One region of the Bradyrhizobium sp. USDA 4501 genome, then DNA from elsewhere that is predicted to be linked to it. Evidence: predicted binding sites of a transcription regulator. Region 1 holds the regulator's gene; the other holds the start of a gene.
The links. Region 1 encodes PhoB, which activates phosphate uptake and scavenging genes when phosphate is short. Its sites were predicted from a motif close to TGTCATNNANCTGTCAT; they were not measured.

Region 1 (14,978 bases):
GTCGGCATCGGCGCGCCGCTTGGCCTGTTCGCCGGCACCTACCTCGCCGAATACGGCAAGCACGACAAGCTGACCTCGGTGATCCGCTTCATCAACGACATCCTGCTCAGCGCGCCGTCGATCATCATCGGCCTGTTCATCTATGGTGCGGTGGTGGTGCCGATGCGCGGCTTCTCGGCGATCGCAGGCAGCCTTGCGCTCGCGGTGATCGTGATCCCGGTCGTGCTGCGCACCACCGAGGACATGCTGCTCTTGGTGCCCAATCCGCTGCGCGAGGCCGCCTCCGCGCTCGGCCTGCCGCGTTCGCTGGTGATCAAGCGGATCGCTTATCGTGCCGCGCGATCGGGTCTGATCACCGGTGTGCTGCTGGCGACCGCCCGCGTCGCCGGCGAGACCGCGCCGCTGCTGTTCACCGCGCTGTCGAACCAGTTCTTCAGCCTGGATCTGACCAAGACGATGGCCAACCTGCCAGTGACCATCAACAACTTCGTGCAGAGCCCCTACGCCTACTGGAAAGAGCTGGCGTGGAGCGGCGCGCTGCTCATCACATTCACCGTGCTCGCGTTGAATATCGGCGCGCGTATCCTTGGTGCCGAAAGGGCCGCAAAATGACCGAGCTTTCCGTCTCCACGACTGCCGCAGGCCACATTCCCCAGGTTCCGCTGCCGGAAGCGCCTCCGAAAGTCACGGTGCGCAACCTCAACTTCTATTACGGCGAGCACCACGCGCTGAAGAACATCAACCTGACGCTCGGCACCAACCGCGTCACGGCGTTCATCGGCCCGTCTGGCTGCGGCAAGTCGACCCTGCTGCGCATCTTCAACCGGATGTACGACCTGTATCCGGGCCAGCGCGCGGTCGGCCAGCTGATGCTGGACCAGACCAACATTCTCGACCCCAAGCTCGACCTCAACTTGCTGCGCGCGCGGGTCGGCATGGTGTTCCAGAAGCCGACGCCGTTCCCGATGACGATCTACGAGAACATCGCCTTCGGCATCCGCCTCTATGAGAAGATCTCGAAGTCCGAGATGGACGACCGGGTCGAGAAGGCGCTGCGCGGCGGCGCGCTGTGGAACGAGGTCAAGGACAAGCTGAACGCCTCCGGCCTGTCGCTCTCCGGCGGCCAGCAGCAGCGCCTGTGCATCGCGCGCACCGTGGCGGTGCGCCCCGAGGTGATCCTGTTCGACGAGCCGTGCTCGGCGCTCGACCCGATCTCGACCGCCAAGGTCGAGGAGCTGATCCAGGAACTCTCCGAGGACTACACGATCGCGATCGTCACCCACAACATGCAGCAGGCGGCGCGCGTCTCCGACAAGACCGCCTTCATGTATCTCGGCGAGCTGATCGAGTTCGACGACACCAACAAGATCTTCACCTCACCGAGCGATCGGCGCACCCAGGACTACATCACCGGCCGGTTCGGTTGACCGGCGCATGATCCGGAAAAGTGGAAACCGGTTTTCCGATCAGGTCATGCTAAAATTCAGGACACGAAACCATGATCCCCGGGATCATGGTTGAGGGAGACAAGCGATGGCTTCTGAACATACCGCCAAGGCATTCGACAGCGACCTGCAGGAGTTGACCCGCCTGGTCGCCGAGATGGGCGGCCTGGTCGAACGGATGATCACCGAGTCGGTCGACGCGCTGATCCGTCGCGACGTCGCGCTCGGCAAGCGCGTGGTCGCCGCCGACATCGAGATCGACAATCTGCAGCGCAACATCGAAGAGCGCGCGGTGCTGACGATCGCGCGCCGCCAGCCGATGGCGATCGACCTGCGTGAGATCGTCAGCGCGATGCGCGTCGCCACCGATCTCGAGCGGATCGGCGACCTCGCCAAGAACATGGGCAAGCGCGTCGCGGCGCTGGAGAGCGATTTCCAGCCGCTGAAGTTGATCCGCGGCCTCGAGCACATGACCGACCTCGTGCTGTCGCAGGTCAAGTCGGTGCTCGACGCCTATGCCGCCCACGACCTGCCGGCGGCGATGAACGTCTGGAAGGGCGACGAGGAGGTCGATGCGATCTGCACCTCGCTGTTCCGCGAACTGCTCACCTACATGATGGAAGATCCGCGCAACATCTCGTTCTGCATCCATCTGATGTTCTGCGCCAAGAACATCGAGCGGATCGGCGATCACGCCACCAATATCGCCGAGACCGTGTTCTACATGATCGAGGGCCAGCAGATCACCGACAAGCGCCCGAAGGGCGACATGACCACTTTTGCCACCACGGTGCCGGGCAACTGAGGCATGATCGGCAAGCACGGAACCGGCAAGAGCGAAACTGGACGATCCTCGCGACAAATCGTTTCCGCGGGGACTATGCTCAAGGAAGTAAGCGTTTCGGTTTGCGTCTGGGCAACGGATCACCACAGAGAAAGAACTTAAACCGATGAGCGCACGCATTCTGGTAGTCGAAGACGAGGAAGCGCTGACGACGCTGTTGCGCTACAATCTCGATGCGGAAGGCTACGATGTCGAGACGGTGGGGCGCGGCGACGATGCGGATACAAGGCTGAAGGAGCGCGTTCCCGACCTCGTGGTGCTGGACTGGATGCTGCCGGGCCTGTCCGGCATCGAACTGTGCCGCCGCCTGCGGGCGCGGCCCGAGACCAAGCAGCTTCCGATCATCATGCTGACCGCGCGCGGCGAGGAAAGCGAGCGCGTGCGCGGGCTTGCCACCGGCGCCGACGATTACATCGTCAAGCCGTTCTCGGTGCCGGAGCTGCTGGCGCGGGTGAAGGGCCTCTTGCGCCGCGCCAGCCCGGAGCGGCTTGCGACCGTGCTGACCTACGGCGACATCGAGCTCGACCGCGAGAAGCGCCGCGTGGCGCGCTCGGGCCGTCCGATCGATCTCGGGCCGACCGAGTATCGCCTGCTCGAATTCTTCCTCGAGCATCCCGGCCGCGTGTTCAGCCGCGAGCAATTGCTCGACAGCGTCTGGGGCCGCGACATCTACATCGATGAGCGCACCGTCGACGTGCATATCGGCCGCCTGCGCAAGCTGCTCAATCCGGGCCGCGAGCAGGATCCGATCCGCACCGTGCGCGGCGCCGGCTACGCGCTCGACGACCGCTTTGCCAAGGCCGAGCCGCAGCCGTAACGGCCATGCGGCATTCATAAACCGCAACACGGCGTCGTCCCGGCGCAAGCCGGGACCCATACGCCGCGGCCAGCGCAATCGGCACGCGGCCAGACGGCTTTCTAACAACACCCATTCGTGGTTATGGGTCCCGGCCTGCGCCGGGACGAGGCCGGTGATGTAGCGGTAGTCCGGATGGAGCCGACGGGTCGCGCGAACGAGCGCCCCGTTGGCTCCATCCGGGCTGCGTCACACAAAAAAATCCCCGCTTTCGCGGGGATTTGTCTTTGAGGTCTTCCGTCGTTTTCCCGAGTGCTCACTTGATCTGCGGTTTCGCCGACGGCCGGCGGCGATCGGCGGCGGGCTGGTAGGCGACGCGCGAGTGATGCGCGCAATAGGGCAGGCCGCCGAGCGCTTTGCCGCCGCAGAAGAAGAATTCCGGGCTCGAGGGATCGCCGACCGGCCAGTGACAGGTGGCCTCGTTGAGCTCGAGCAGCGACAGCCGCTGGCTCATCGGCACCACATTGTCGTAGGAGATCGGATCGGGCTCCATCTCGGCCTCGAAGGCGTGCGCCAGCGCGGTGTTGCCGCGCGAGACCGGGCGCGCCACCCGCATCATGTGCTGGGCGGGGCGGGCCTTGCGCTGCCGCGGCGCGGCCGTGGAGGGTGCCTTGGCGCGGCCGGAGAGGCCGAGCCGATGCACTTTGCCGATCACGGCGTTTCGCGTCACATTGCCAAGTTCCGCCGCGATCTGGCTGGCCGACAGGCCGGACTCCCAGAGTTTCTTCAGCTGCTCGACGCGATCGTCGGACCAGGTCAATACAGTCATCGCATTCTTCCCTTCGCGTAGCGCCGGCCAATCATTGGAGCGGCGCTGCGAGCCAATCTGGACAAATATCCCTGCGGCCAGAATCCCTTAGCCCTCGCCGGGCACGGTGTTGCGCCCGAACGTTTACGCGAGACACAAAGGCTACTTAGAGGGTCCAGTACCGCCGCACGAGATGTCGTACCCGACAGGCCAAACGCTACAATATGGCGTGACTCTGGCGCAAGAGTCCGCGGTCGTGCGTCCACATGTTCCCACACAGTTAAGCATCGCGATGAGGCTTTTCCACCGCACCGGAATGCTCCGGATTGCGCTCGTTTCGCATTGCAGGAAGGCCACTTCGTGGCGATTGACACTTACCGACCGCAGCATAGAATGCCCGCCACGTGCCGCCCGCAAAGGCGGCCGTTTTGTTTTCCGAAGCTGGCCGTTGCTGCGCTGGCGTCAAGGCGCGCGGCAATTGTCGGCTTAAAAACCGTCAGTGATCGCCATGACCAACGCTGCCACGTCGCATCTGCTCCCCGTCTTCGCCAGGGTCGATCTCGGTTTCGAGCGCGGTGAGGGCGCCTGGCTGATCGCAACCAACGGCGACCGCTATCTCGATTTCACCTCGGGCGTCGCGGTCAACGCGCTCGGGCACGCGCATCCGCATCTCGTCAAGGCGCTGCAGGAACAGGCGACCAAGCTCTGGCACATGTCGAACCTGTTCAAGAGCCCGGACGGCGAGGTGCTTGCCGCGCGGCTGTGCGAGCAGAGCTTTGCCGACTTCGTGTTCTTCTGCAATTCCGGCGCGGAAGCGATGGAGGGCGTGATCAAGCTGGTCCGCCACTATCACTTCTCCAAGGGCCATGGCGAGCGCTACCGCATCATCACCTTCGAGGGCGCCTTCCACGGCCGCACGCTGGGCACGCTGGCGGCGACCGGCTCGGCGAAATATCTCGAAGGCTTCGGCCCGCCGATGGACGGCTTCGACCAGGTGCCGCATGGCGACATCGACGCGGTGAAGAAGGCGATCGGTCCGCACACCGCCGGCATCCTGATCGAGCCGGTGCAGGGCGAGGGCGGCGTGCGCTCGGCGCCACAGGCGTTCTTCAAGGCACTGCGCGCGCTGTGCGACGAGCACGGCCTGCTGCTCGCCTTCGACGAGGTGCAGACCGGCATGGGCCGAACCGGCGAGCTGTTCGCCTACAAGCGCACCGGCGTCACGCCGGACGTGATGTCGCTGGCCAAGGCGCTCGGGGGCGGTTTCCCGATCGGCGCGGTGCTGGCGACCGCGCAGGCCGCGGCCGGCATGGCGCCCGGCTCGCACGGCTCGACCTTCGGCGGCAATCCGCTCGCGGTCGCCGCCGCCAATGCCGTGCTCGACGTCATGCTGAAACCCGGCTTCTTCGAGCATGTGCAGAAGATGTCGCTGCTGCTCAAGCAGAAGCTCGCCTCCGTCGTCGACCGCTATCCCGGCGTGCTGTCGGAGGTACGCGGCGAGGGGCTGTTGATCGGCGTCAAGGCCGTGGTGCCGTCGGGCGACCTGATCGCAGCGCTGCGCAGCGAGAAGCTGCTCACCGTCGGCGCAGGCGACAATGTGGTGCGGTTCCTGGCGCCGCTGATCGTGACCGAGTCCGAGATCGACCAGTCGATCACCGCGCTCGAGCGCGCCTGCGCGACATTGTCGGTGGCGCAGCCGAAGAAGGCGGCTGGATAATGAGCAAGCCGGTCCGTCACTTCCTCGATATCAACGAGCTGCCGCTCGGCGAACTGCGCAACATGCTGTCCGCCGGAGCCGCCATGAAGGCGAAGCTGAAGGCGCATGAGAAGGGCAGGAAGCCGCTCGAAGGCAAGACGCTGGCGATGATCTTCGAGCGCCCGTCGACCCGCACAAGGGTGTCGTTCGACGTGGGCATGCGCCAGCTCGGCGGTGAATCCATCATGCTGACCGGCGCCGAGATGCAGCTCGGCCGCGGCGAGACCATCGCCGACACCGCGCGCGTGCTGTCGCGCTATGTCGATGCGATCATGATCCGCATCCTCAACCATGACGCGCTGCTCGAGCTCGCGGCTCACGCCACCGTTCCCGTCATCAACGGCCTGACCCGGCGTTCGCATCCCTGCCAGGTGATGGCCGACCTCATGACCTATGAGGAAAACCGCGGCTCGATCGAGGGCAAGACCGTGGCCTGGACCGGCGACGACAACAACGTGCTGGCCTCCTGGGCGCATGCCGCCGAGCGGTTCAAGTTCCAGCTCAATGTTGCGACCCCGCCGGAGCTGTCGCCGAAGAAGCCGATGCGCGACTGGATCAAGGCGACCGGCGCGCCGATCATGCTCGGCACCGATCCGGAAGCCGCCGTGCGCGGCGCCGACTGCGTCGTCACCGACACCTGGGTGTCGATGGGCGACAAGGAGGGCGAGCACCGCCACAACGTGCTGCGGCCCTATCAGGTCAATGTCAAGCTGATGTCGCTCGCCAAGCCGGACGCACTGTTCATGCACTGCCTGCCCGCGCATCGCGGCGAGGAGGTCACCGACGAGGTGATCGACGGGCCGCAATCCGTGGTGTTCGACGAGGCGGAAAACCGCCTGCATGCGCAGAAGGGCATTCTGGCCTGGTGTTTCGACGCGGTCGCGTAGTCGGAGATCAGTAAGCGTTGTCGTCCCGGGCAAGCGAAGCGCGACCCCGGACCCATAACCATCGCTGTCAATTGTTGCGAAGGCTGGGGCACCAGCTTGATGCAAGCAACTCACATCGGTGGTTATGGGTCCCTGCTTTCGCATGTTTTCGCAGGGACGACGGAAACATCCGCGTTAGTGAACCCCTTTATTTCATGGTCCGAGACCCCAGATAGAGCGCCATGGTTTCACAATCCCCCGACATCAAAAACACGCCCGAGGCGCCGGTTCGCGCGCCCTCAGCGGTTCCGGTCGACGATGCCGTGCTGGCATTCGAGGTCGGCGCGCTGGACCTGCGCGGCCGGCTGACCCGGCTCGGCCCCGCGCTCGACGAGATCCTGCACAAGCACGATTATCCGCCCGCGGTCGGCAAGCTGCTCGGCGAGGCGATCGTGCTGACCACGCTGCTCGGCTCGTCGGTCAAGTTCGAGGGCCGCTTCATCCTGCAGACCCGGACCGAAGGTCCGGTCTCGCTCCTGATCGTGGATTTCCAGGCGCCCGACCGGCTGCGCGCCTATGCGCGCTACGACGCATCGCGCCTCAAGAATGGCCAGAGCTCGGGCGAACTGCTCGGCAAGGGCCACCTTGCGATGACCATCGATCAGGGCTCCAACACCAGCCGCTACCAGGGACTGGTCGCGCTCGACGGCGGCGGCCTGGAAGAGGCGGCCCACGAATATTTCCTGCGCTCGGAGCAGATTCCGACGCGGGTGCGGCTTGCGGTCGGCGAGGAGATGCGCGGCGGCGAGGGCGGCAAGCTGCACTGGCGTGCCGGCGGCATCCTGCTGCAATTCCTGCCCAAGGCGCCCGAGCGCGCCAAGCAGGCCGATCTGCATCCCGGCGATGCGCCGGAAGGCACGGCCACGCATAGCGTGCCGGACGATGACGCCTGGGTCGAGGGCCAGTCGCTGATCTCGACCGTCGAGGACGTCGAGCTGATCGATCCCGATCTGTCCGGCGAGCGGCTGCTCTATCGCCTGTTCCACGAACGTGGCGTGCGTGTCTTCAACCCGCAAACGCTGCGCGCGCAGTGCTCCTGCTCGCGCGACGCGGTGTCGTCGATGCTGAAGAGCTTTGCGCCGAACGACCGCGCCGAGATGGTCAAGGACGGCAAGGTCGTCGTGACCTGCGAGTTCTGCTCGTCGGTGTATGAATTCACGCCGCTGGAAGCCGGCGTGGAGTAGACGCGTTCGTCATCGTAGCCCGGATGAAGCGCAGCGAAATCCGGGGCCGCTCCAACCGCGGATGCACCTGCCCCGGATTGCGCTTCGCTCCATCCGGGCTACGCAGGCGTCAGTTCAGCACCCTTTTGCCGCCCGGGCTCGGGCTGTCCAGCGAAAATGTCGGCACGTCGATGTCGAAGCGCTCGCCGGCTTCGGTGACCATCTGATAGCTGCCGGTCATGAATCCGGAGGCGGTCGGCAGCGGCACGCCGCTGGTGTATTCGAAGCGTTCGCCGGGCGCGAGCACCGGCTGCTCGCCGACCACGCCCTCGCCGCGCACCTCCTGGCGGCGGCCGGTGGCGTCGGTGATGATCCAGTGCCGCGTCCGCAGCTGCACCGTATCCGGGCCCGAATTGACGATCACGATCTTGTACGACCAGAAATATTCGCGCCGGTCGACCGACGAGCGCTCCGGCATGAAGTTCGGCTCGACGGTGACTTCGATCTGGCGGGTAACGGCGCGGTACATGCGGCTCAATCCGATGGTCCTGGCGCATGGTCCGTTTTCGACCGGATCATGCTCAAACAGGGCGCTATCATAGCCAATTGAACCGCCGGAACCAATCGCCTGCCAGGCCGCGAAAGGGCGGGCTTGGAAAGCCGGATTTGGGGCGGCCCGTTCATCGCGGTTTCAACATAGTTCCGCTCTAAAGCGCGGCCGCATGCCGCCGCACTCCGTGCTTTGTCGGCAACTCGCGGACCGATATTATCTTTTCAGCACGGCGTGCGGGGCGTCCGCGGCCGACACGGTGTTTGATGAGCTCGATTGCCGATCCCATAGCCGGTTCGCCGGTGGCTGACGTCAAGGCCGAAGTAAAGGCAGAGGCCGAGGCGAAGGTTGCTGCGCCCGCGATCACGCTGCCGGCGACCGGCGAGCGCGAGCTCCGCCTCGATCTGTTCCGCGGGCTCGCGCTGTGGCTGATCTTCATCGATCATCTGCCGACCAATCTTCTGACCTGGCTGACGATCCGCAATTACGGCTTCTCCGACGCCACCGAGATCTTCATCTTCATCTCCGGCTACACCGCGGCCTTCGTCTACGGCCGCGCGATGCTGGAGGGCGGCTTCGTGATCGCGACCGCGCGCATCCTGCGCCGGGTCTGGCAGATCTACGTCGCGCACGTCTTCCTGTTCACGATCTTCCTCGCCGAGATCTCCTATGTCGCGACCTCGTTCGAGAACCCGCTCTACAGCGAGGAAATGGGGATCATGGACTTCCTCAAGCAGCCCGACGTCACCATCGTCCAGGCGCTGCTGCTGCGCTTCCGTCCGGTCAACATGGACGTGCTGCCGCTCTATATCGTGCTGATGCTGTTCCTGCCGCTGATCCTGTGGCTGATGAAATGGAAGCCCGACGTCACGCTCGGTCTCTCGGTCGTGCTCTACGCGCTGACCTGGCAGTTCGACCTTTATCTCTCGGCCTATCCGAACGGCTTCTGGGCGTTCAATCCGTTCGCCTGGCAATTGCTGTTCGTGTTCGGCGCCTGGTGCGCGCTCGGCGGGGCGCGGCGGATGTCGCGGATCCTGTCGTCGAACATCACGATGTGGATCTGCATCGTCTATCTGGTCGCGGCGTTCTTCGTGACCCTGACCTGGTACGTGCCGCAGCTCGGCCACATCATGCCGAAGGTGATCGAGCAATGGATGTATCCGATCAACAAGACCGACCTGGACGTGTTGCGATTCGCGCACTTCCTGGCGCTCGCCGCGCTCACCGTGCGCTTCCTGCCCAAGGACTGGCCGGGCCTGAAATCGCCCTGGCTGCGACCTTTGATCCTGTGTGGCCAGCATTCGCTTGAGATATTCTGCCTCGGGGTCTTCCTCGCCTTCGCCGGTCACTTCGTGCTTGCCGAAGTATCTGGCGGTGCCGCACTGCACGCCTTGATCAGCGTCTGCGGCATCCTCATCATGTGCGGCATGGCGTGGATCATTTCGTGGTACAAGCACTCCGCCGACAAAGGCGCCTCGAAAAAAGGCGCCGCCGGCAACGCCGATCTGGCGGGAGGGGGAGCATGAAGTCCGCGCGGACGATGCTGGGCCTGACGCTGCTCGCAGCCTGCCTGACGGCCGGTTTGGCGGCGGCGCCCGCGTGCGCCGGCGACACCGCGGAGCCGCCCCCGCCGCCGCCCTGCGACGTGCCCGCCTATCTGCTTACGAGCGAGAGCTCGCTGCCCAAGGTCACCGACGCCATCAAGTCCAACCGGCCGCTCAACGTGCTGGTGGTCGGCAGCCGCTCCTCGACCATCCAGGGCAACGAGGCGAGCGCCTATCCGGCCACGCTGCAGGCGGCGCTGAAGGAAGCGTTGCCGTCGTCGACGATCGATCTATCCGTAGAATTACAGGGAAAGAGCACCGCCGAGGAGACCGCGGGAACTCTTGTTAAGCTTGTTGAAGCAAAAAAGCCTACTTTGGTTATCTGGCAGACCGGAACCGTCGATGCTATGCGAGCAATCGATCCCGACGATTTCCGTACCGCCATCAACGAAGGCGTTGTTGCGTTGCGGGACGCCGGGACCGACGTGGTGCTGGTCAATCTGCAATACAGCCCGCGTACGGAGACGATGATCTCTGCACCGCCCTATCTCGACAACATGAAGGTGGTGGCGCAGCAGCACGACGTTCCGCTGTTCGACCGGTTCGCGATTATGAAGCAGTGGAGCGACGCCGGATATTTTGACCTGTTCAGCACCTCGCATGGTGTCGATCTGGCCAAGAAGGTTCATGCCTGTCTCGGCCGCGCACTGGCGAAATTCGTGATCGATGCGGCCCATCTGGGCCCGGTGCAGCAGAATTAAGGAAGCAGAGTAAATGCGTTTTGCCTTCCCTTTTCGCGCTTCCGCAGGGCGGGGTCTCTGTGCCGTTGCGGTGCTGACGCTGCTCGCGGTCGCACCGTCGCGCGCGCAGACCGACCAGCATGCAGCGCTTTCGTCCGACGGCAAGACCGAGGCCGCAAAGCCTGATGCAACGCAGCCCGCTGCGACGGCCGATGCGACCAATCCGCCGCAACCCGGCGTCGCCGCGAAGGCGCTCGACAGGGTGAAGCAGGCCGCGAAATCCGCCAGCGACATCTTCCACCGCGTGCCCTGTCAGCAGCCCAAGGGCGTGCCGAACAGCACCGGTTCGCTGCCGCATGTCGCGGCCAAGCTCGCCGCCGGCAAGCCGGTCGTGATCATCGCATTCGGCTCGTCCTCGACCCAGGGCTATGGTTCGTCGGCGCCGGAATTCACCTATCCGAACCGGCTCGCCGGACAGTTGCGCCGGCAGTATCCGTCCGCCGACATCACCGTGCTCAATCGCGGCAAGGGCGGCGAGGACGCGCCCGAGATGATGAAGCGGCTGCAGACCGAAGTGATCGACGTCCATCCCGACATGGTGATCTGGCAGGTCGGCACCAACGCGGTGCTGCGCAACCTCGATCCGACCGAGACCGCCAGGCAGGTCGAGGACGGCGTGGCGCGCCTTCAGGCGTCCGGCGCCGACGTCGTGCTGGTCGATCCGCAATATTCGCCGCGCGTCACCGAGCGTCCCGAAAGCGCGCGCGGCATGGTGAAGCTGCTCGGCCGCATCGCCGCCCTGCGTCATGTCGGCATCTTCCCGCGCTTCGAGGTGATGCGCGACTGGCACGAGAAACAGGCGATCCCGATCACCGATTTCGTCATCGCCGACGGCCTGCACATGAACGACTGGGGCTATGCCTGCTTCGCCCAGCTGCTCGGCGACGACATCATCCGCTCGGTCGGCGCGATCAAGATCGGCGTCAACGTCCCCGCCGATGTGCGGACCTACCGGCCGATGTGATCGGGCTGCCCGGCCGCTCCAACCGTCATTGCGAACGAAGCGAAGCAATCCATTCGTCCGCTTGCGCTGATGTATGGATTGCTTCATCGCTTCGCTCCTCGCAATGACGGTTGAGGCAGTGCGCTCATTTCCATCACCGTCACCCTGAGGTGGCCGCTTCTTCAGCGGCCCTCGAAGGGTCGACGGCCCGACTTGGGGGGTCGTGCATCCTTCGAGGCTCGCTCCGCTCGCACCTCAGGATGACGGGACTGATACCCTCGCGGACTCTTGCCTCGACCATCCGGCCACGCCCGCCTCCAATCTTGACCTCGCCGCGGTAATCCGCTCCCTTGACGCCTGCACCCAAGCCTTAAGGGAAACGCTCATGTCTTTCGTGCTGGCCATCGATCAGGGCACCACATCGTCGCGCGCCATGGTGTTTCGCGGCGACATCTCCATCGCCGCCGTCGCGCAGCAGGAGTTTCCGCAGCATTTCCCCGCCTCCGGCTGGGTCGAGCACGAGCCGGAGGACATCTGGACCTCGACCGTGATGGTGTGCCGTGAGGCGCTGGAGAAGGCCGGCCTCAAGGCGAAAGATATCGCCGCGATCGGCATCACCAACCAGCGCGAGACCACCGTGGTGTGGGACCGCGCCACCGGACAGGCCGTGCACCGCGCCATCGTCTGGCAGGACCGCCGCACCGCCGACATCTGCGCAAAACTCAAGGCCGAGGGCCATGAGTCGGTGATTTCGGCCAAGACCGGTCTGATCATCGATCCCTATTTCTCCGGCACCAAAGTCGCCTGGATCCTCGATCACGTGCCGGGCGCGCGCGAGCGCGCCGAGCGCGGCGAACTCTTGTTCGGCACCGTCGACTGCTATCTGCTGTGGCGGCTCACCGGCGGGAGAGTCCACGCCACCGACGCCACCAACGCCTCGCGCACGCTGCTGTTCAACATCCATACCGGCGCCTGGGACGATGACCTCATCAGGCTGCTGCGCGTACCGCGCTCGATGCTTCCCGAGGTGAAGGATTCCTCCGCCCGGTTCGGCGAGAGCACGGCGGACTTGTTCGGCGGCCCGATCGCGATCTCCGGGATTGCCGGCGACCAGCAGGCCCGCGACCATCGGCCAGGCCTGCTTCGAGCCCGGCATGATGAAGTCGACCTACGGCACCGGCTGCTTCGCGCTGCTCAACACCGGCACCACGCCGGTGGCCTCGAAGAACAAGCTGCTCACCACCATCGCCTACCAGCTCGGCGGCCAGCGCACCTACGCGCTCGAGGGCTCGATCTTCGTCGCCGGCAGCGCGGTGCAGTGGCTGCGCGACGGGCTCGGCATCATCAAGCACGCCGCCGAGACCGGACCGCTTGCCGACAAATCGGACTCCATGCAGAGCGTCTACTTGGTGCCCGCCTTCGTCGGCATGGGCGCGCCGTACTGGAATCCGCGCGTGCGCGGCGCGCTGTTCGGGCTCACCCGCAACACCGGCCCGGCCGAGCTCGCGCATGCGACGCTGGAGAGCGTCTGCTACCAGACCTTCGATCTGTGGGCCGCGATGCGCACCGACTGGCCGGAGGCCAACGCCGCCAACACCGTGCTGCGCGTCGACGGCGGCATGACCGCCTCGGACTGGACCATGCAGCGGCTCGCCGATCTGCTCAACGCCCCGGTCGACCGCCCGATGATCCAGGAGACCACCGCACTCGGGGCTGCCTATCTCGCCGGCCTCGATGCCGGCGTCTATCCGGAGCCCGCCAAGTTCGCCGACAATTGGCGGCTCGAGCACCGCTTCCGGCCGGCGATGAGCCAGGCGACGCGCGAGCGCAAGCTCGCCGGCTGGGCCCGCGCCGTGAAGGGCGTGCTGGCGAGCGACGAGGGGGAATGATGAACTGATGCTGCGGCAAGCTCGCTGCACCTCTCCCGCTAGCGGGGTCGAGACGAGCGAAGCTCGCTCTTAGGTCGTAGTGCATCATCAGATGCGCTACGGGTGGGGTCTCTTTCCACACCAAGCAAGCGGCGACGCTACGGCTGCCGCTCAATCTCGCCAAGTGTGCGCAATAATCAATAACAACCATCGGAGAACAACATGAACACGGATCTCAACCGCGTCGCCAAGCTACTCACTGCCGCACTCTGCGCCGCAATACTTGTTGCACCCGCCACCGCGCGCGAGAAGCCGAGCCCGCTCGTCGCGGCGCGCGAGGTCAAGACCGACGTCGCCGGGCTGAAGGCGCCGGGGCAGATCCTGGTCGATGTCTGGGGCATCCCGCACATCTATGCCGGCAACGAGCACGACCTGTTCTTCCTGCAAGGCTTCAACGCCGCGCGCGATCGGCTCTGGCAGATCGATCTCTGGCGCAAGCGCGGGCTCGGCCTCTTGGCGAAGGATTTCGGCCCTGCCTATGCCGAGCAGGACAAGGCGCTGCGCCTGTTCCTCTATCGCGGCGACATGAATGCGGAATGGGCCGCCTATGGCCCGAAGGCGAAATCCTATGCGGAGGCGTTCGTCGCCGGCGTCAACGCCTATGTCGCCGACGTCCAGGCGGGCAAGCGCGCGCTGCCGATCGAGTTCAGGATCGCAGGCACGATGCCGGATTTGTGGTCGGCAGAGGATGTCGTGCGCGTCCGCAGCCATGGCCTGACCCGCAACGTCGCCTCCGAGGTGAAGCGCTCGCGGGTCGCCTGCGCTGCCGGCCTCGATGCCGATCGTTTCCGCGTCAAGCTGGAGCCCACCTGGACCACCAGGATCCCCGACGGGCTCGATCCCTGCAGCGTGCCGAAGGCGGTGCTCGCCGCCTACGATCTTGCCACGCGGCCGGTGAAGTTCGCCGCGCCGAAGGACCAGAAGGCGGCGCTGGCGCATGATCCCGACACCTACCTCGCCGAGGCCGACCAGCAGCGCGACACCATCGGCTCCAACAACTGGGTGATCGCGGCATCGCGCACCGCGACCGGACGTCCGATCCTCGCCAACGATCCGCATCGCGAGCACTCGGTGCCGTCGCTGCGCTACATCGTCGGCCTCAACGCGCCCGGCATCTCCGTGATCGGCGCCGGCGAGCCGGCGCTGCCGGGCATCTCGATCGGCCACAACGACACCATCGCGTTCGGGCTGACCATCTTCAACGTCGATCAGGAAGACCTCTACGTCTACGAGCTCAACCCCGACAATCCGAACCAGTACCGCTACGGCAGCGGCTGGGAGGACATGCGGATCGTGCATGAGAAGGAAGCGGTGAAGGGCGAGGCCGACCGCGACCTCGAGCTGAGGTTCACCCGCCACGGCCCGGTGATCTTCGTCGACGCCGACAAGAAGCATGCGTTCGCCGTGCGCTCGATCTGGTTCGAGCCGGGCACCTCGGCCTATTTCGGCTCGTCCGACTACATGACGGCGAAGAA
Region 2 (14,978 bases), 1.2 Mb from region 1:
CTGGCCGAACACCGCGGCATAGTCCGCGCCGTTCAGCGTGACCTTGAGCTTTGCTTGATCGACCACCCCCGGAAGCTCGACCTTGAAGTCGAATTTGGCGCCGACGAGGATATCGGCGCGATCGATCGGATAGATCGTCTGGGCGAACGCCGGCGCTGCCGACAACGCCAGCGTGACGGCCATCCCGGCAACTTGCTTGATCATGATCGATGCTCCGCTCTCGCGCATCATGCGCATCGGAGCGGAGGCTAGTTGCGGCGGATGACGGCGCAATGAGGCGCGCCGGGGCGTATTGCCGCAAGGCCGGCGTGATTTCAGCGCGCCATCTGCTGCGGATCGTAGAAGAAGCGCTCCTCGACCAGCTCCTCGCCGCGCCAGGTCTGCCAGGCGACCTCCTCCATGCTGCGGACCTTGCCGTCCTTGCCGGTGAATTCGAAGCGCCAGCAGATCGCCGAATGATCGCCGTCAAGCAGGAGCGGCCCGAGCCGCGTGGTCTTGACGCCGGCGACCGCGGCCAGCACCGCCGCCTCGCGCGCCGCCAGCGCCTCGCGGCCGACCCGCCACTCGCCGTCGTTCTCCTGGGTGCGGGCATCGACTGAATAGAAGTTCCTGATCGCGCCGACATGGTCGTTGGACTCGACCGTGTCAGCGAAGGCTTGCAACGTCCTAAGCGAGGGCATCGGGCATTCTCCATTTACCGACTTACAGTCGGTATTTATCGACTAGTAGTCGGTAAGTCAATTGGCTTGCGTCTGGAACTGGGCTAGAGATGCGCCATGGCAACCCAGGCCGAACGGCGCGAGAAAACCAGAGCCGCCATCGTCAAGGCGGCGCGGCGCATTTTTGGCGAGCGCGGCTTCGCCGCTGCGACGATGGACGACATCGCCGCCGGCGCGCGTGTTGCCAAGGGCGCGGTCTATCATCACTTCGCGACCAAGGAGGCGGTGTTCGAGGCGGTGTTCGAGCAGGTGTCGATCGACCTTGTTGCCGATCTCGACCGCATCTCGCGCGCCGAGAACGATCCGCCTGGCGGCGATGGCGGCGGGCACGCAGGGCTATTTCGCGGCGTGCTCGAAAGGCCCGACCGGCCAGATCATCTTGCGCGACGGCCCCGCCGTGCTCGGCTGGGAACGCTGGCGCGAGATCGACGCCAAGCATTTCGGCGGCAAGTTTCCGCGCGCGCTGGCCGCCGCGATGGATGCCGGCGTGATCGCCAAGCAGCCGATCGAGCCGCTGGCGCGGCTGCTGCTCGGCGCGGTGACGGAAGCCGCGGTTGCGGTCTCCGCGGGGCCGGATATCGGCAAGACCGGCACCGATTACGCGCGCGCGTTCCGCTCGCTGCTCGATGCGCTCAGGGTGAAGTAGGCAGGCCTCTCTCCCCACGTCGTCCCGGCGAAGGCCGGGACCCATAACCACAGGGAGGAGTCGTAAAAGCGCGCTGGAGCACCAGCGTGCTTCATAACCATGGCCGGTGGTTATGGGTCCCGGGTCGCGCTTCGCTTGCCCGGGACGACAAGGCGAGAGGGGTGCCGCCTCAGTCCTTGTCGTTCTCGAGCTGGAAGATCTGCGAGCCTTCGCCGCTCGAGATGAGGCCAGTCTTGTTGTACAGGCCGAGCTTGGCGCGGGTGTCAGCAATGTCGAGGTTGCGCATCGTCAGCTGGCCGATGCGGTCGGCCGGCGTGAAGGCGGCGTCCTCGACCTTCTCCATGCTGAGCCGCTCCGGCGCGTAGGTGAGGTTCGGGCTCTCGGTGTTTGATATCGAGTAGTCGTTGCCGCGGCGCAGCTCGAGCGTCACCTCGCCGGTGACGGCACGCGCCACCCAGCGCTGCGCGGTCTCGCGCAGCATCAAGGCCTGCGAATCGAACCAGCGGCCCTGATAGAGCAAGCGGCCGAGCCGCATGCCGCTGATGCGGTACTGCTCGATCGTATCCTCGTTGTGGATGCCGGTGACGAGGCGCTCATAGGCGATGTGCAAGAGTGCCATGCCGGGCGCCTCATAGATGCCGCGGCTCTTCGCTTCGATGATGCGGTTCTCGATCTGGTCACTCATGCCGAGGCCGTGGCGGCCGCCGATCGCATTGGCCTTGAGGAACAGCGCGACCGGATCTGCAAACGTCTTGCCGTTCAGCGCGACCGGCTGCCCCTCCTCGAAGCGCACCACGACCTTCTCGGCCTTGACGTCGCAATCGGCGCGCCAGAACGGCACGCCCATGATCGGGTTGACGATGGTGATGCCGCTCGCAAGGCTCTCGAGATCCTTGGCCTCATGCGTCGCGCCGAGCAGATTGCTGTCGGTCGAATAGGCCTTCTCCGCGCTCATCTTGTAGGCGAAGCCTTGCGCGGTCATGAACGCCGACATCTCGGCGCGGCCGCCGAGCTCGTCGATGAACTGCTGGTCGAGCCAGGGCTTGTAGATGCGCAGGCTCGGGTTGGTCAGCAGGCCGTAGCGATAGAAGCGCTCGATGTCGTTGCCCTTGAAGGTCGAGCCGTCGCCCCAGATGTTGACGCCGTCCTCCTGCATCGCCGCGACCAGCATCGTGCCGGTCACCGCGCGGCCGAGCGGCGTGGTGTTGAAATAGGTGATGCCGCCGGTCGAGATGTGGAACGCGCCGGACTGGATCGCGGCGATGCCCTCATGGACCAGCTGGGTGCGGCAATCGACGAGGCGGGCCTTCTCGGCGCCGAAATCCACCGCCTTGCGCGGGATCGCGTCGTAGTCGGCCTCGTCGGGCTGGCCGAGATTGGCGGTATAGGCGAAGACCTTGGCGCCTTTCAGCTTCATCCAGAGCAGCGCCGCCGAGGTGTCGAGCCCGCCCGAGAACGCGATGCCGACTTTTTCGCCAGTGGGCAGGCTTTTCAGAATCGTACTCATGGGACGGTCCAATCGGTCGAAATCAATGATGTTTCCGGGGTGGCGATATCAAATTTCCGAACGCTGAGCACGCCTTTAATCAGGCCCAAATCAGGCCTCGGTCTGGCTGGACGCCGCCTTGCCGCCCCGGCGCCAGCGCTGCATCCACCGGTAGCCGGGCATCGCAAGGCGCGTCAGCGCGGCATCGACCTGGGCGTCAGTCAGCCGGGTCGCTGCCCAGCGGTAGATCAGCGCGTAGAACAGCCAGACCGTGAAGAACGACACCAGGCCCGCGATCGCCACATCGGTGAAGAAATGGCCGCCAAAGGCCATGCGAAGCCCGCTGGTGACGATGCCGAACACGGTGGCCCCGGCAAAGGCCAGCGGCCGCCACGCGGGCGGCGTCAGCGCCGCCGGTGCATAGGTCCAGAACGCGGTGGCGCCCTCGCCGGAGAAGAACGAGCAGTTGCGCGGGCAGCCGCCGCGCGGGTCCCACCACGGCATGAATTGCAGGTCGCCGCCGAACTGCGTCACGAACACCGGCCGCGGCCGGCCCCAATAATTCTTGAAGGTGAAATTGGTGAGCACGCCGGCCGAGAGCAGCATCGTGGTGAGCAGGAACACCGCGGCGCGGCCGGACATCAGCATCGGCCGGTCCGGGCGGATGAATTTCCAGACGATGGTCACGATCGCCGGCAGCACCAGCGCCCAGGCGATCCACATCGCCGCATCGCGCGCGAACGACGCCACCGCGTCGAGCTTCAGCGGGAAGGTTTTCTGCGCCACATCGTAGAACAGCGCCGCCAGCTTCAGGTCGAGCTCGGGATAGATCCCGAACAGGATGCCGATGATGAGCGCCAGCCCCAGCGCAATGAAAAGTCCGGTCCGGTTCATGGCGCGCGGTTTAGCCGAGGCGGATGAGCATGGGAAGTGACGTCATCCCCGCGCAACGGCTTCGCCGTTGTCGCTGGAGGTGCGAGCTCTTGCGAGCCTCGAAGGATGCGGTCTTGCTGCGGCCCATCCTTCGAGACACCGTGCTGCGCACGGTTCCTCAGGATGACGGCGGTGTTTGCGGCCGCCGTTGCGACGGCAATGGCGGGGGCGGCGGCAACGGTCGCGCCGGCTCGCGCCAGGCGCCGGCGGTGCGGCCGGCGATCAGCCAGTAGACCAGGCCCGCGACGATGCCGGCCCCGGTCATGATCTCCATGTGCCGGCGCACGATGCCATGGAATTGCATCATGTCGGGATCGAACGGAACCAGGCCGAGATAGCACGCCGCGCCGACGATCGCGCCGCCGACGGCATAGGCCAGCACGCTCCGGATGAAGAACGCCTCGGTGATCAGCACCACGATCAACGCCGGCAGCAGCGCAAAGCCTGAGATAAAGATGAACCCGAAGCCGAGCACAACGTTGATCGCGCTCTGGTCGATCTGCCCGCCGAAATCGCTGATCTCGGGATACAGCACCGCGACGACCACGATGATCCCTGCCACGAAGCAGGCCATCAGGAAGCCGAAGGCGACGACGAACAGGCGGCCGATCAGGGCCATGCTACGACCTCCCCGTCATTGCGACGGAGCGAAGCAATCCATCTCGCAGCTCGCCGAGGCATGGATTGCTTCGTCGCTTCGCTCCTCGCAATGACGGATTGCATGGAGGGCGTCACACTCAATCCGTCATCGCCATCGCGCGCAGCGCCTGGCGCTCGCGGGCCGAGAGCTTTTCGGTCTCCGACTTGAGCTGGCCGCAGGCGGCGAGGATGTCGCGGCCGCGCGGCGTGCGCACCGGCGAGGAGTAGCCGGCGTTGAATATGTATTCGGAGAATTTTTCGATCTGCTCCCAGTCCGAGCATTCGTAGGCGGTGCCCGGCCACGGATTGAACGGGATCAGGTTGATCTTCGCCGGAATGCCCTTGAGCAGCTTCACCAGGAGCTTCGCGTCATCGAGCGAATCGTTGACCCCCTTGAGCATCACATATTCGAAGGTGATGCGCCGCGCGTTGGAGGCGCCGGGATAATCGCGGCAGGCTTGCAGCAATTCCTTGATCGGATATTTGCGGTTCAGCGGCACCAGCTCGTTGCGCAGCTCGTCGCGCACCGCATGCAAGGAGATCGCGAGCATCACGCCGATCTCGTCACCGGTGCGCTGGATGTTCGGCACCACGCCCGAGGTCGACAGCGTGATGCGCCGGCGCGAAATGCCGATGCCTTCATTGTCGGCGACGATCAGCAGCGCATCGCGCACCGCGTCGAAATTGTAGAGCGGCTCGCCCATCCCCATCATCACGATGTTGGTGACGCGGCGCGTGCCGTCCTCGCGGTCGGCCCAGTCATTCAGCCGGTCGCGCGCCACCATCACCTGGCCGACGATCTCGCCGGCGGTGAGGTTGCGCACCAGCCGCTGCGTGCCGGTGTGGCAGAATGCGCAGTTCAGCGTGCAGCCGACCTGCGAGGAAACGCACAGCGTGCCGCGATCGGTCTCGGGGATGTAGACGCACTCGACCTCGTGCGGCCGCTCGACCTTGTCGCCGCTCGGCAGCCGCAGCAGCCATTTGCGGGTGCCGTCATTGGAGATCTGCTCGGCGACCACCTCGGGACGATCGACGGTAAAATGCTTCTCGAGCTCGGCGCGCATGTCCTTCGAGACGTTGGTCATCTCGGCAAAGCTCTTGGCGCCGCGGAAATACATCCAGTTCCAGAGCTGCTGGGTGCGCATCTTGCGCTGGCCGGCCTGCACCCCGATCTCGCCCAGGCGATCGGCGATCTCGGCGCGCGACAGCCCGATCAGCGACGGCTTGGCCGGCGGCACGTAGGTCTCGAGCGGAACCTTCTCGACCAGCGCGCTGGCGCCGGAGACGGCATGGGTGGTCACGGTGTCGGTCATGAAACCTCAAATAGGCCTTCCAGCCGGTGCTGGAAAGCCACCGAATACCTCGATTTCAGGCCTTAAGTCGATTTTTAGAGCATGATCTTTCCGGAAAACCGCTTCACACTTTTCCGGATCATGCTCTAGCGTCGGCAGTCCTGCCCGAGCCGGTCGAGCGCCTGCGCCAGGCCCTTCAGCGAGAAGGTGTCTGTCGTCTCGGTGCCCTTGGCCGAGACGGCTTTTACCGTCAGTTCGGCCGATTTGCGCATGGACTCCACCATCCGCTCCTCCTCGGCCGCATTCTTGATCCAGAGGCCGTCGCCCTGCGTGTACATCGCATAGGTCCCGCCGCCGACCTGAAGCGTCGATTCGGAGCCCGGCTTCACCGTGTAGCCGATCATGATCGAGACTTCGTTGACGACCTTCTCCGCCGGACGGGTGGAGATGAAGGCATAGGCCGGATCACGCGGCCGGTTCGCCGGATTGGTCTTCGACGACGACGGCTTGGCGAGCGCAAAGCACACCTTCTTGCCGTTGGGCGATGCCGTGTACGCGCCCCAGGTCCCGAATTGGCCGATCAGCGTCGGCTCCGCGCCGCCGGCCGCAGCCGCCGCGGCCGAAGGCGCCGGCTTGGCTGCTTCCTTGGCCGTATCCTTCTTGGGCGCGGCCTGCGCCGGCGCGAGGGTGATGAACCCGCCCAGGATACAAGCAACCAGTGATGTCAGAATCTGCCGCACGGCCAACTGGTTCCCCCATCATTGTGACTGCAAGATGGCCCGGCGATTCCCCTCCGCCGGCTCGGATGGATAACCGGGAAACGCTTTTTTGGGAAGGCAGTTAGGCCGAAAGGCGAACGCCGCTCACCGTCGGGCGCGTAATCGCGACGCGTTATCACTTGGCGCGCGCAGCGCGCTGCTTCTCCCACTGCGCATCGGTCCATTGCAGCAGGTCCTCGGCACCGGAACTGCGTAAGTGCGAGCCGCCATCCTGCACCACCATCTCGCCGTTGATGTAGCCGGCCTGATCCGAGATCAGAAAGGTCGCGAGATTGGCGAGCTCCGAATGCTCGCCGGCGCGGCCGAGCGGATTGCGATGCGCCCAGCTCTCGCCGCGCCCTTCGGGGCGCAACTGTCCGGTCGCGCCTGCGGTCGGGAACGCGCCGGGCGCGATCGCGACGGTGCGGATGCCCTTCGGGCCCCACTCCACCGCCAGGCTCTTGGTCATCGCCAGCACGGCGGTCTTCGCCATCGCGGACGGCACCGTGAACGCGCGGCCGGTGATGGTCGAGGTCGACAGGATCGAGAGCACCACGCCCTTGTGCTTGCCGTCGATCCAGCGGCGGCCGGCGGCGAGCGTGCAGTACATCGTGCCATGCAGTGTCGGCGCGAGGATCGCGTCCGCCGCACGGAACGACAAATGTTCGCTCTGCGCAATAAAGGTTGCGGCAGCATTGTTGACGAGCACGTCGATCGGCGCGTCCTGCCAGACCTGATCCATCATCGCTTCGACCGCTGCGCCGTCGCGGATATCGCAGCGCGCGATGGAAACCTTGGCGTCGAGCTCGCTACGGAATTTTGCTGCGGTTTCCTCCAGCAGCCCCTCGCGCCGCCCGCAGATGATCAATTCGGCGCCGAGTTCGGCGAAGCGGTAGCCCATCGCAGCACCAAGGCCGGAGCCGCCGCCGGTGATCAGGATGCGCTTTTTTGCTAGCAGGCCTTTTTCAAACATAGTTTGATCCCTCCGCTTTGTATTGTCGCTCCGCCGCAAATCCGGCATGAAGCTTGTAGTCCAAGATCTTGCAGCTCTTTCTGCGTCCGAAACTCAGGTGTGTCCATGAAAGCCATCCTCTGCTCGCAATACTGTCAACCTGACGATCTCGTGCTGGCTGATGTGCCCGATCCGGTGGCGGCTCCCGGCGAAGCCGTGATCGCGATCAAGGCGGCGGCGCTGAATTTCTTCGACATCCTGATGATCCAGGGCAAGTACCAGATCAAGCCGCCGTTCCCGTTCTCGCCGGCTGCCGAAGTTGCCGGCGTGATCGAAAGCGTCGGCGCCGGCGTCACTGACCTGAAGGTCGGCGATCGCGTCGTCGCATCCTGCGGCCACAACGGCGCGCGCGACAAGATCGCGCTGCCGGCGAATTCGATCGTGAAGATTCCCGACAATCTCGACTACGACCGCGCCGCCGGCATCATCATCATCTACGGCACCGCGCTGCATGCGCTGGAAGATCGCGCGAGCCCGAAGCCGGGCGAGACGCTCGCGGTGCTGGGGGCCGCCGGTGGCACCGGCCTTGCTGCGTGCGAGCTCGGCAAACTGATGGGGTTGAAGGTGATTGCCTGCGCCTCGTCGGACGAGAAGCTGGCATTCGCCAAGCAACACGGCGCCGAGCTGACGCTGAACTATGCGAAGGAAGATCTCAAAGAGGGCCTGCGCAAGCTGACCGACGGCAAGGGCGCCGACATCGTGTTCGATCCGGTCGGCGGCGCCTATGCCGAAGCCGCGTTGCGCTCGACCGCGTGGGAAGGCCGCTTCCTGGTCATCGGCTTTGCCGCCGGCGAGATTCCGAAGATCCCGCTCAACCTCGCACTGCTGAAGGGCTGCGATATCCGCGGCGTGTTCTGGGGCGCCTGGGCGCGGCAGAATCCGGACAAGAACCGCAAGAACCTCGAGAAGCTCGTGCAGTGGACCGCGGAAGGCAAGATCTCCTCGCATGTCGACCGCACCTTCCCGCTGTCGCAGACATCAGAAGCCCTGAAGGTGCTCGCCGGCCGCAAGGCGATGGGCAAGGTGATCCTGCATCCGGGAAGCTGAACCGAGATTGCGCAGCCCGGAAGGAGCCGAACGGACTACCATGGCGCTCCCTACCGTCTCCGTCACCCTGAGGAGCGCGCTCTTGCGCGCGTCTCGACGGGTCGACGGCCCCGCTGGTGGCCGTACATCCTTCGAGACGCGCTTCGCGCTCCTCAGGATGACGGATCGAAAGTTTCGTAGCCCGGATGGAGCGCAGCGAAATCCGGGATGCATCATAACCTTCCCTTGAAAAGAGGAGGTCGCTTTGCTCGCGAGAGCAAAGCGGGTGGGGATCAAATCTGCCGGCTTGCAGCGTCGCCTGTTGCTGACCCCCTTCCCGACCTTCCCCCTTTCAGGGGGAAGGAGAAGGCAGATCTCACTCCTCTTCCGGCACCCCGCGCTTCAGCGCGGCGCGGGCGGCATCGCGATGCTCCGGCGTGATGTGGCTTGCCACCATGCGGAGCGCAGTTGCGAGCACTGCGGCGTCATCGGTGAAGCCGAGGATCGGCAGCATGTCGGGCACGAAATCGAACGGCAGGATGAAATAGGCGATTGCCCCGAGCAGCGCCGCCTGGACATGGCGCGGCGTCTGCCGGTCAAAGGCGCAGTAATAGGCGGCCAGCAGGTCCTCCGCGAAGGGCAGGCTCGCCACCACCTTCTTGAACTTGATCCAGAAACGGCGGCGCACGCTTTCGGGGTCCTGCGCCAGCCGATCGGCAGGCCCAAATCCCACGCCGGGTTCGCTCGATGTCATCGCAAGGTTCCTCGACGCCGCGCCAGTTCGGCGGCGGACGATGCGAATCTGGGGACATCGGCGGACCCGCGCAAGGTTCCACGCGCCGGAGTCAATTGACCCCAAGCTGCCTTGCGATCGCGTTCATGGCCTTGGCGAGGTCGATATCGCGCTTGGTCACCCCGCCGACATCGTGGGTCGACAGCACCACCTCGACGGTCTTGTAGACGTTTTTCCACTCGGGGTGATGGTCGCTCTTCTCGGCGACCAGGGCGGCGCGGGCCATGAACCCGAAGGCCTCGTTGAAGTCCTTGAACACGAAAGTCTTGGCGATCGCCTCGCGGCCGGACGCCTCCGACCAGCCGGCCAGTTCCCAAAGGGCGGCCTTCCTCGCCTCCGCTGACAGCCGTTCGACCATGGTAACCTCCCGTTTGACGCCGACTTTAGCCTAACAACCGGCCTCCGGGACGGGATCCACGCCCAAATTAAGGCCGAAATCGCGTCCTATCGCCGCTGGTAACCATGACGGAGTTGTAACATCTGTCCGTTCAGTAATTTGCTACACATAGAGGATGTATGCGCGTTGGTAGTTTTGCGAGATTGAGCCCCGACGATTGTTTGCGAGATCGATGACAGACGGCTCCGCCAGCATGTCGCCCAAGCCGCTGCGTTCGGCAAAGCGGCGGCTGATGTTCGTTTTGATCGCGGGCGCGCTGGCCATCATCGGCACGTTGCTGGCCGGCTATTATTTCGCCGTGCGTCCGGTGACGCTGCGGATCGCGGTCGGTCCTGCCAACAGCGATGACGTCAAGGTCGTGCAGGCGCTGGCGCAGGCCTTCAACAACCAGCAGAACACCCAGGTCAAGCTGAGGCCGGTGCAGACCGAGGGCGCCACTGCCAGCGCCCAGACGCTGGCCGACGGCAAGGCCGATCTCGCCATCATCCGCGGCGATCTCGAGGTGCCGAAGAATGCCCAGGCGGTCGCGACCCTGCGCAAGAATGTCGTGGTGATGTGGGTTCCGCCCGCCAAGGGCAAGGTTCGGAAATCCGCGCGGATCACCAAGATCGCGCAGCTTGCCGGCCGCAAGATCGGCGTCGTCGGCCGCACCCCGGCCAATGTCAATCTGCTGAAGCTGATCCTGACGCAATACGGCGTCGACCCGATGAAGGTCGAGATCGTTCAATTCCCGGCCAATGAGGCGGCGGAAGCGATCAAGAACCTCAAGGCCGACGCCTATCTCGCCGTCGGCCCGGCCAACAGCAAGATCACGATCGATGCGATCACGGCGTCGGTCCGCGACGGCGGCGAGCCCAGCTTCCTTGCGATCGACGCCTCCGAGGCGATCGCGCAGAACCATCCGGCCTATGAGGCCGCGGAAATCCCCGCCGGCTCGCTCGGCTCCGCTGACCGGCCCGATGATGAGGTGAAGACGATCAGCTTCTCGCACCACATCGTTGCGCGGAAGGGCCTGTCGGACTCGACGGTCGCGGCATTCACGCGGCAATTGTTCGCGATCCGGCAGTCGCTCAAGACCGATTTCCCGCTCGCCGCCAAGATCGAGACGCCGGACACCGACAAGGATGCCACCATTCCGGTGCATCCGGGCGCCGCCGCGTTTGTCGACGGCGAGGAAAAAACCTTCCTCGACCGCTACAGCGACTACATCTGGTGGAGTCTGATGGCGTTCTCGGCGATGGGCTCGGCCGGTGCGTGGTTCGCCGGCTATCTCAAGCAGGACGAGCGCAACACCAACACCTCGCAGCGCGAACGCCTGCTGGAGATGCTGAAAGCCGCGCGGCACAGCGATTCGATCGAGGAACTCGACCAGATGCAGGCGGAGGCCGACGACATCCTGCGCCACACGCTGGACTGCTTCGAGCACGGCGCGATCGAGGAAGGCACGCTGACCGCGTTCAACATCGCGCTCGAGCAGCTTCATAACGCCGTCGCCGACCGCAAGGCGCTGTTGTTCAGCATGCCGCAGAATTTGCAACGGGCTGCGACGCAGTTCAGGGCGGCGGGCACGGCGTAGGGGCGCCGCCAATCTTTATCCGCAAATCCCCCTTGCCTCCCCCCGCACTCGGGAGAGGGAGCCTGACAGATGCGCTTCCCTTACGTCCCGCACTCCCGCCGCTGTAATCTCTCCGTCATGGAATTTTTCTAGGTCTTGGCGCGCCTGCGGCGCATTGTCGCTGTGACCTGAGGAGGCTCCCTATGACGATCCGGTTCTCGCGAAATCTCACCCGCCGACGCTTTCTCTCCACGGCGGCTGCGGCCGGCGCCGGCGTGATTGCGATGCCCTATCTGTCGCGCGCCGCCGACCGTCCCGTGATCACCCATGGCGTGCAGTCCGGCGATGTCGGCGTCGACGGCGGCGTGGTGTGGGCGCGTGCGGACCGGCCGGCGCAGATGATGGTCGAGGTCGCGACCACTGAATCGTTCAAGGACGCCCATACACTGCCGCCGATCGCGGCGCTGCCCGAGAGCGACTTCACCGCCAAGATGCTGCTGGAGAACCTGCCCTCCGGCCAGGACATCTTCTACCGCGTCCGCTTCCGCGACCTCGCCCATATCGACATCGTCGGCGAGCCGGTGGTCGGACGCTTCCGCACCGCGCCGAGCGACCGCCGCGACGTCTCCTTCGTGTGGGGCGGCGATGTCGCCGGCCAGGGCTGGGGCATCAATCCCGACGACGGCGGCATGATCACCTTCGCCGCGATGAAGAAGCACGCTCCGGATTTCCTTCTGCACTCCGGCGACACGATCTACGCCGACGGCGTGATCCCGTCCGAGGTGAAGCTTCCCGACGGCGAGATCTGGAAGAACGTCACTATACCCGAGAAGGCGAAGGTGGCCGAGACGCTCGACGAATACCGGGCCGCCCACAAGTATAACTTCCTCGACAACAACGTCCGCGCCTTCAATGCCGAGGTGCCGATCTTCGTGCAGTGGGACGATCACGAGGTGACCAACAATTGGTCGCTGTCGAAACAGCTGCCGGCGGCCTACAAGGAGCGCGACATCACCGTGCTCGCGGCGCGCGCGGCAAAGGCCTTCCACGAGATGTATCCGATGCGCGAGAGCATCGTCGAGCCGGGCCGCGTCTATCGCACGCTGAGCTACGGTCCGCATCTCGACGTCTTCATGCTCGATGAGCGCAGCTATCGCGGCCCCAACGGCCCGAACCTGCAGGAGCAGTACGGCCCCGACGCCTATTTCATCGGCCCGGACCAGATGGCCTGGCTGAAGCGCGCGCTGCTCAACTCGCGCGCCACCTGGAAGGTGATCGCCTCCGACATGCCGCTCTCGCTGATCGTCTATGACGATGCCGCCAACAAGAAGGGCTCGGAAGCCTTTGCGCAGGGCGATGGCCCGGCGCGCGGCCGCGAGCTCGAAATCGCCGACATCCTGCGTTTCATCAAGACCGCGGGAATCGTCAACACGGTGTGGCTGACCGCCGACGTGCATTACGCCGCCGCGCACTACTACAACCCGAACAAGGCCCAGTTCCAGGAGTTCGATCCGTTCTGGGAATTCGTCTCCGGCCCGCTGCATGCCGGCACGTTCGGTCCGAACGAGCTCGACAACACCTTCGGCCCCGAGGTGAAGTTCATCAAGGCGCCGGGCGAAGGCAACCAGAACCTGCCGCCGTCGGCGGGCATGCAGTTCTTCGGCCACGTCAAGATCGACGGCAAGAGCGGGCAGATGATGGTGAGCCTGCGCGACCGCGTCGACGCCGAGCTGTGCGCGATCACGCTCGACCCGAAGCCGGTCTAGTGTGCTGAATGCGAAGTTCGTGCGATTTCGCGGCAGCCACTTTCACGAACTTCGCATTCATAAAGCACACTAGAATCATAAGTTTGCTAGTGTCCTTATCGAATCCGAAGTTCGCTCCGAAGGTGCGGCAAATGATGCGAACTTCGGATTCGGGACACTAGTTCGGTCACAGCCACGACGGAACCGGGCTCTTTGTCCTGACGGTCTTGCCTCCAAGGCGAGGCAACGCGATTGCCGGGGATGGACCTCCCCGGCCTCTTCCGGTACCGATGTCAGAGCCGTTATGCTGGGGGCCCGGAGGGGCGGAGCATGAGGCGCTGCGAATTCTTTCGCGTGCTCAGTGGTAGCGTTGCGAGGTTTCGGCCTCGCCGCTTGTTGGTCGTCGCGATCGCAGTGTTCGCGCTGCTGCCGATCGAAGTCAGCGATGCCGGCTGGCTGCCCGATCTCTTCAGGAGCTCACCCAAGCATGCCAAGTCGCCGAAGCGCGCGAAGGCGACAAGGGCTGCCAAATTGGCAAGGCACCGCGCTCCGCCCAGGCACCGCGCCATGCGGCTGGCCGCCCTTGGGCCAGTCACCCTGCCGCTTTCGGCTCTCAAGCCGGCCGCTGCCAAATGCGATCCCGCGACGTTCCGGATCGTGCTGGATGTCGGACATACCGCGCAATCGGAAGGCGCGATCAGCGCGCGGAATGTCGCCGAGTTCACCTTCAACCTGCGCCTTGCGCGGCTGATCGAGGAGAGGTTGAAGGCCGAAGGCTTTACCGAAACCAGGCTGCTACTGACCGAAGGCAAAGCGAGACCGAGCCTCTTCAAGCGGGTCGCCGCCGCCAACAATCTGCACGCGGATCTGCTGATGTCGATCCACCATGACTCCGTGCCCAACAAGATGCTCGAGGACTGGGAGTTCGAGGGCAAGAAAAGCCACTTCAGCGACCGCTTCAGCGGCTACTCCGTGTTCGTCTCCCGGGACAATCCGGACTTCAAGACCAGCCTCCGGTTCGCCGAACTGGTCGCCGGGGAAATGAAGGCCCAGGGCCTGCATTATGCCGAGCAATACAGCCAGGCCATCATGGGTCGTTACCAGCACCCGTTGCTGAACAAGGATACCGGCGTCTACAGCAATGATGAACTCATCGTGCTGAGAAAGACCGCGATGCCCGCGATCCTGCTGGAGGCGGGCTCGATCATCAACCGGGACGAGGAACGCGAGATGGACTCGCCCGAGCGCCAAAACCTCATCAGCAGCAGCGTTGCTTCCGCCGTGAAGGAATTCTGCGAGCCGCGATGGGCGCTGCTCGGTCCACCCTGACGGCCGAGCGATCAACTCCTCCTCAGCCCGGCTTGCCCGACTTGATCTCCTTGAACTTGGCAAGCGCCTGCTCGAACTTGGCGTTGAACAACCACATCGCATCGAGGATCTCGCGGAAGGTCGCGGATGTTCTTGCCCGGTCGGCCCGTCCGAACGCGAAGACGCTGTTGTTGCGCAGATATCGCATGATCCTGGGATCGGAAATTCTGTAGCCGACGAGGTTGCCCGATTTGAGCGCTGCTCTGGTCGGCGTGGGAATGATCTGGATCAGCTCAAAGACCTTCATCTGATCGATCGGGTCCGGCAGCGCTTTCTGGATCGCCGCGACCTGCGGGAAAAGTTCGGCGTGTGCGTTCATGAGGCCGTCCCGCACGGCGGTCCAGTGATTGAACCTGTGGTCGAGGTTGCCGACCCGCGCCTCTTCCCGGTCGTCGCGACGGCTCAGTGCAGGATCGAGGACCTCGATCGATTTCTTGATGGCTGCCCACTTGCTTCTGCCGTTGCGATCTTCGGATGGACCGGTCTGCAAGCTGCCCTTGTAGGTGTTCGACCGCGCATTGCCCGCATTCTGCTTGCCGTTCGTCTCGGCAAAGAAGAGGCCGAGGCTGATACGGCCCGCGACGGCGGCGTCGGCGGCATCCAGACCCT

Region 2: the regulator PhoB is predicted to act here: its motif matches at 11,380-11,396, upstream of ACVWZM_RS18850 (alkaline phosphatase D family protein).

Annotation. Positions count from the first base shown of each region.
Region 1 is NZ_JBSSEX010000001.1:5,304,773-5,319,750, forward strand. It holds gene pstA (phosphate ABC transporter permease PstA) at 1-612, shown strand, start outside; gene pstB (phosphate ABC transporter ATP-binding protein PstB) at 609-1,427, shown strand; gene phoU (phosphate signaling complex protein PhoU) at 1,534-2,250, shown strand; gene phoB (phosphate regulon transcriptional regulator PhoB) at 2,396-3,106, shown strand; gene ACVWZM_RS24175 (GcrA family cell cycle regulator) at 3,402-3,914, opposite strand; gene ACVWZM_RS24180 (aspartate aminotransferase family protein) at 4,402-5,610, shown strand; gene argF (ornithine carbamoyltransferase) at 5,610-6,536, shown strand; gene ACVWZM_RS24190 (Hsp33 family molecular chaperone) at 6,758-7,759, shown strand; gene apaG (Co2+/Mg2+ efflux protein ApaG) at 7,869-8,267, opposite strand; gene ACVWZM_RS24200 (OpgC domain-containing protein) at 8,555-9,814, shown strand; gene ACVWZM_RS24205 (SGNH/GDSL hydrolase family protein) at 9,811-10,593, shown strand; gene ACVWZM_RS24210 (SGNH/GDSL hydrolase family protein) at 10,607-11,596, shown strand; partial or broken gene glpK (glycerol kinase GlpK) at 11,961-13,464, shown strand; gene ACVWZM_RS24220 (penicillin acylase family protein) at 13,666-14,978, shown strand, end outside.
Region 2 is NZ_JBSSEX010000001.1:4,095,023-4,110,000, reverse strand. It holds gene ACVWZM_RS18920 (alkaline phosphatase) at 1-204, opposite strand, end outside; gene ACVWZM_RS18915 (hypothetical protein) at 315-680, opposite strand; partial or broken gene ACVWZM_RS18910 (TetR family transcriptional regulator) at 777-899, shown strand; gene ACVWZM_RS18905 (hypothetical protein) at 1,036-1,365, shown strand; gene argG (argininosuccinate synthase) at 1,535-2,872, opposite strand; gene ACVWZM_RS18895 (phosphatase PAP2 family protein) at 2,963-3,745, opposite strand; gene ACVWZM_RS18890 (hypothetical protein) at 3,903-4,403, opposite strand; gene rlmN (23S rRNA (adenine(2503)-C(2))-methyltransferase RlmN) at 4,522-5,736, opposite strand; gene ACVWZM_RS18880 (invasion associated locus B family protein) at 5,862-6,455, opposite strand; gene ACVWZM_RS18875 (SDR family oxidoreductase) at 6,610-7,446, opposite strand; gene ACVWZM_RS18870 (NADPH:quinone oxidoreductase family protein) at 7,552-8,532, shown strand; gene ACVWZM_RS18865 (YkvA family protein) at 8,888-9,265, opposite strand; gene ACVWZM_RS18860 (4a-hydroxytetrahydrobiopterin dehydratase) at 9,357-9,662, opposite strand; gene ACVWZM_RS18855 (TAXI family TRAP transporter solute-binding subunit) at 9,874-11,277, shown strand; gene ACVWZM_RS18850 (alkaline phosphatase D family protein) at 11,460-13,022, shown strand; gene ACVWZM_RS18845 (N-acetylmuramoyl-L-alanine amidase family protein) at 13,398-14,330, shown strand; gene ACVWZM_RS18840 (hypothetical protein) at 14,353-14,978, opposite strand, start outside.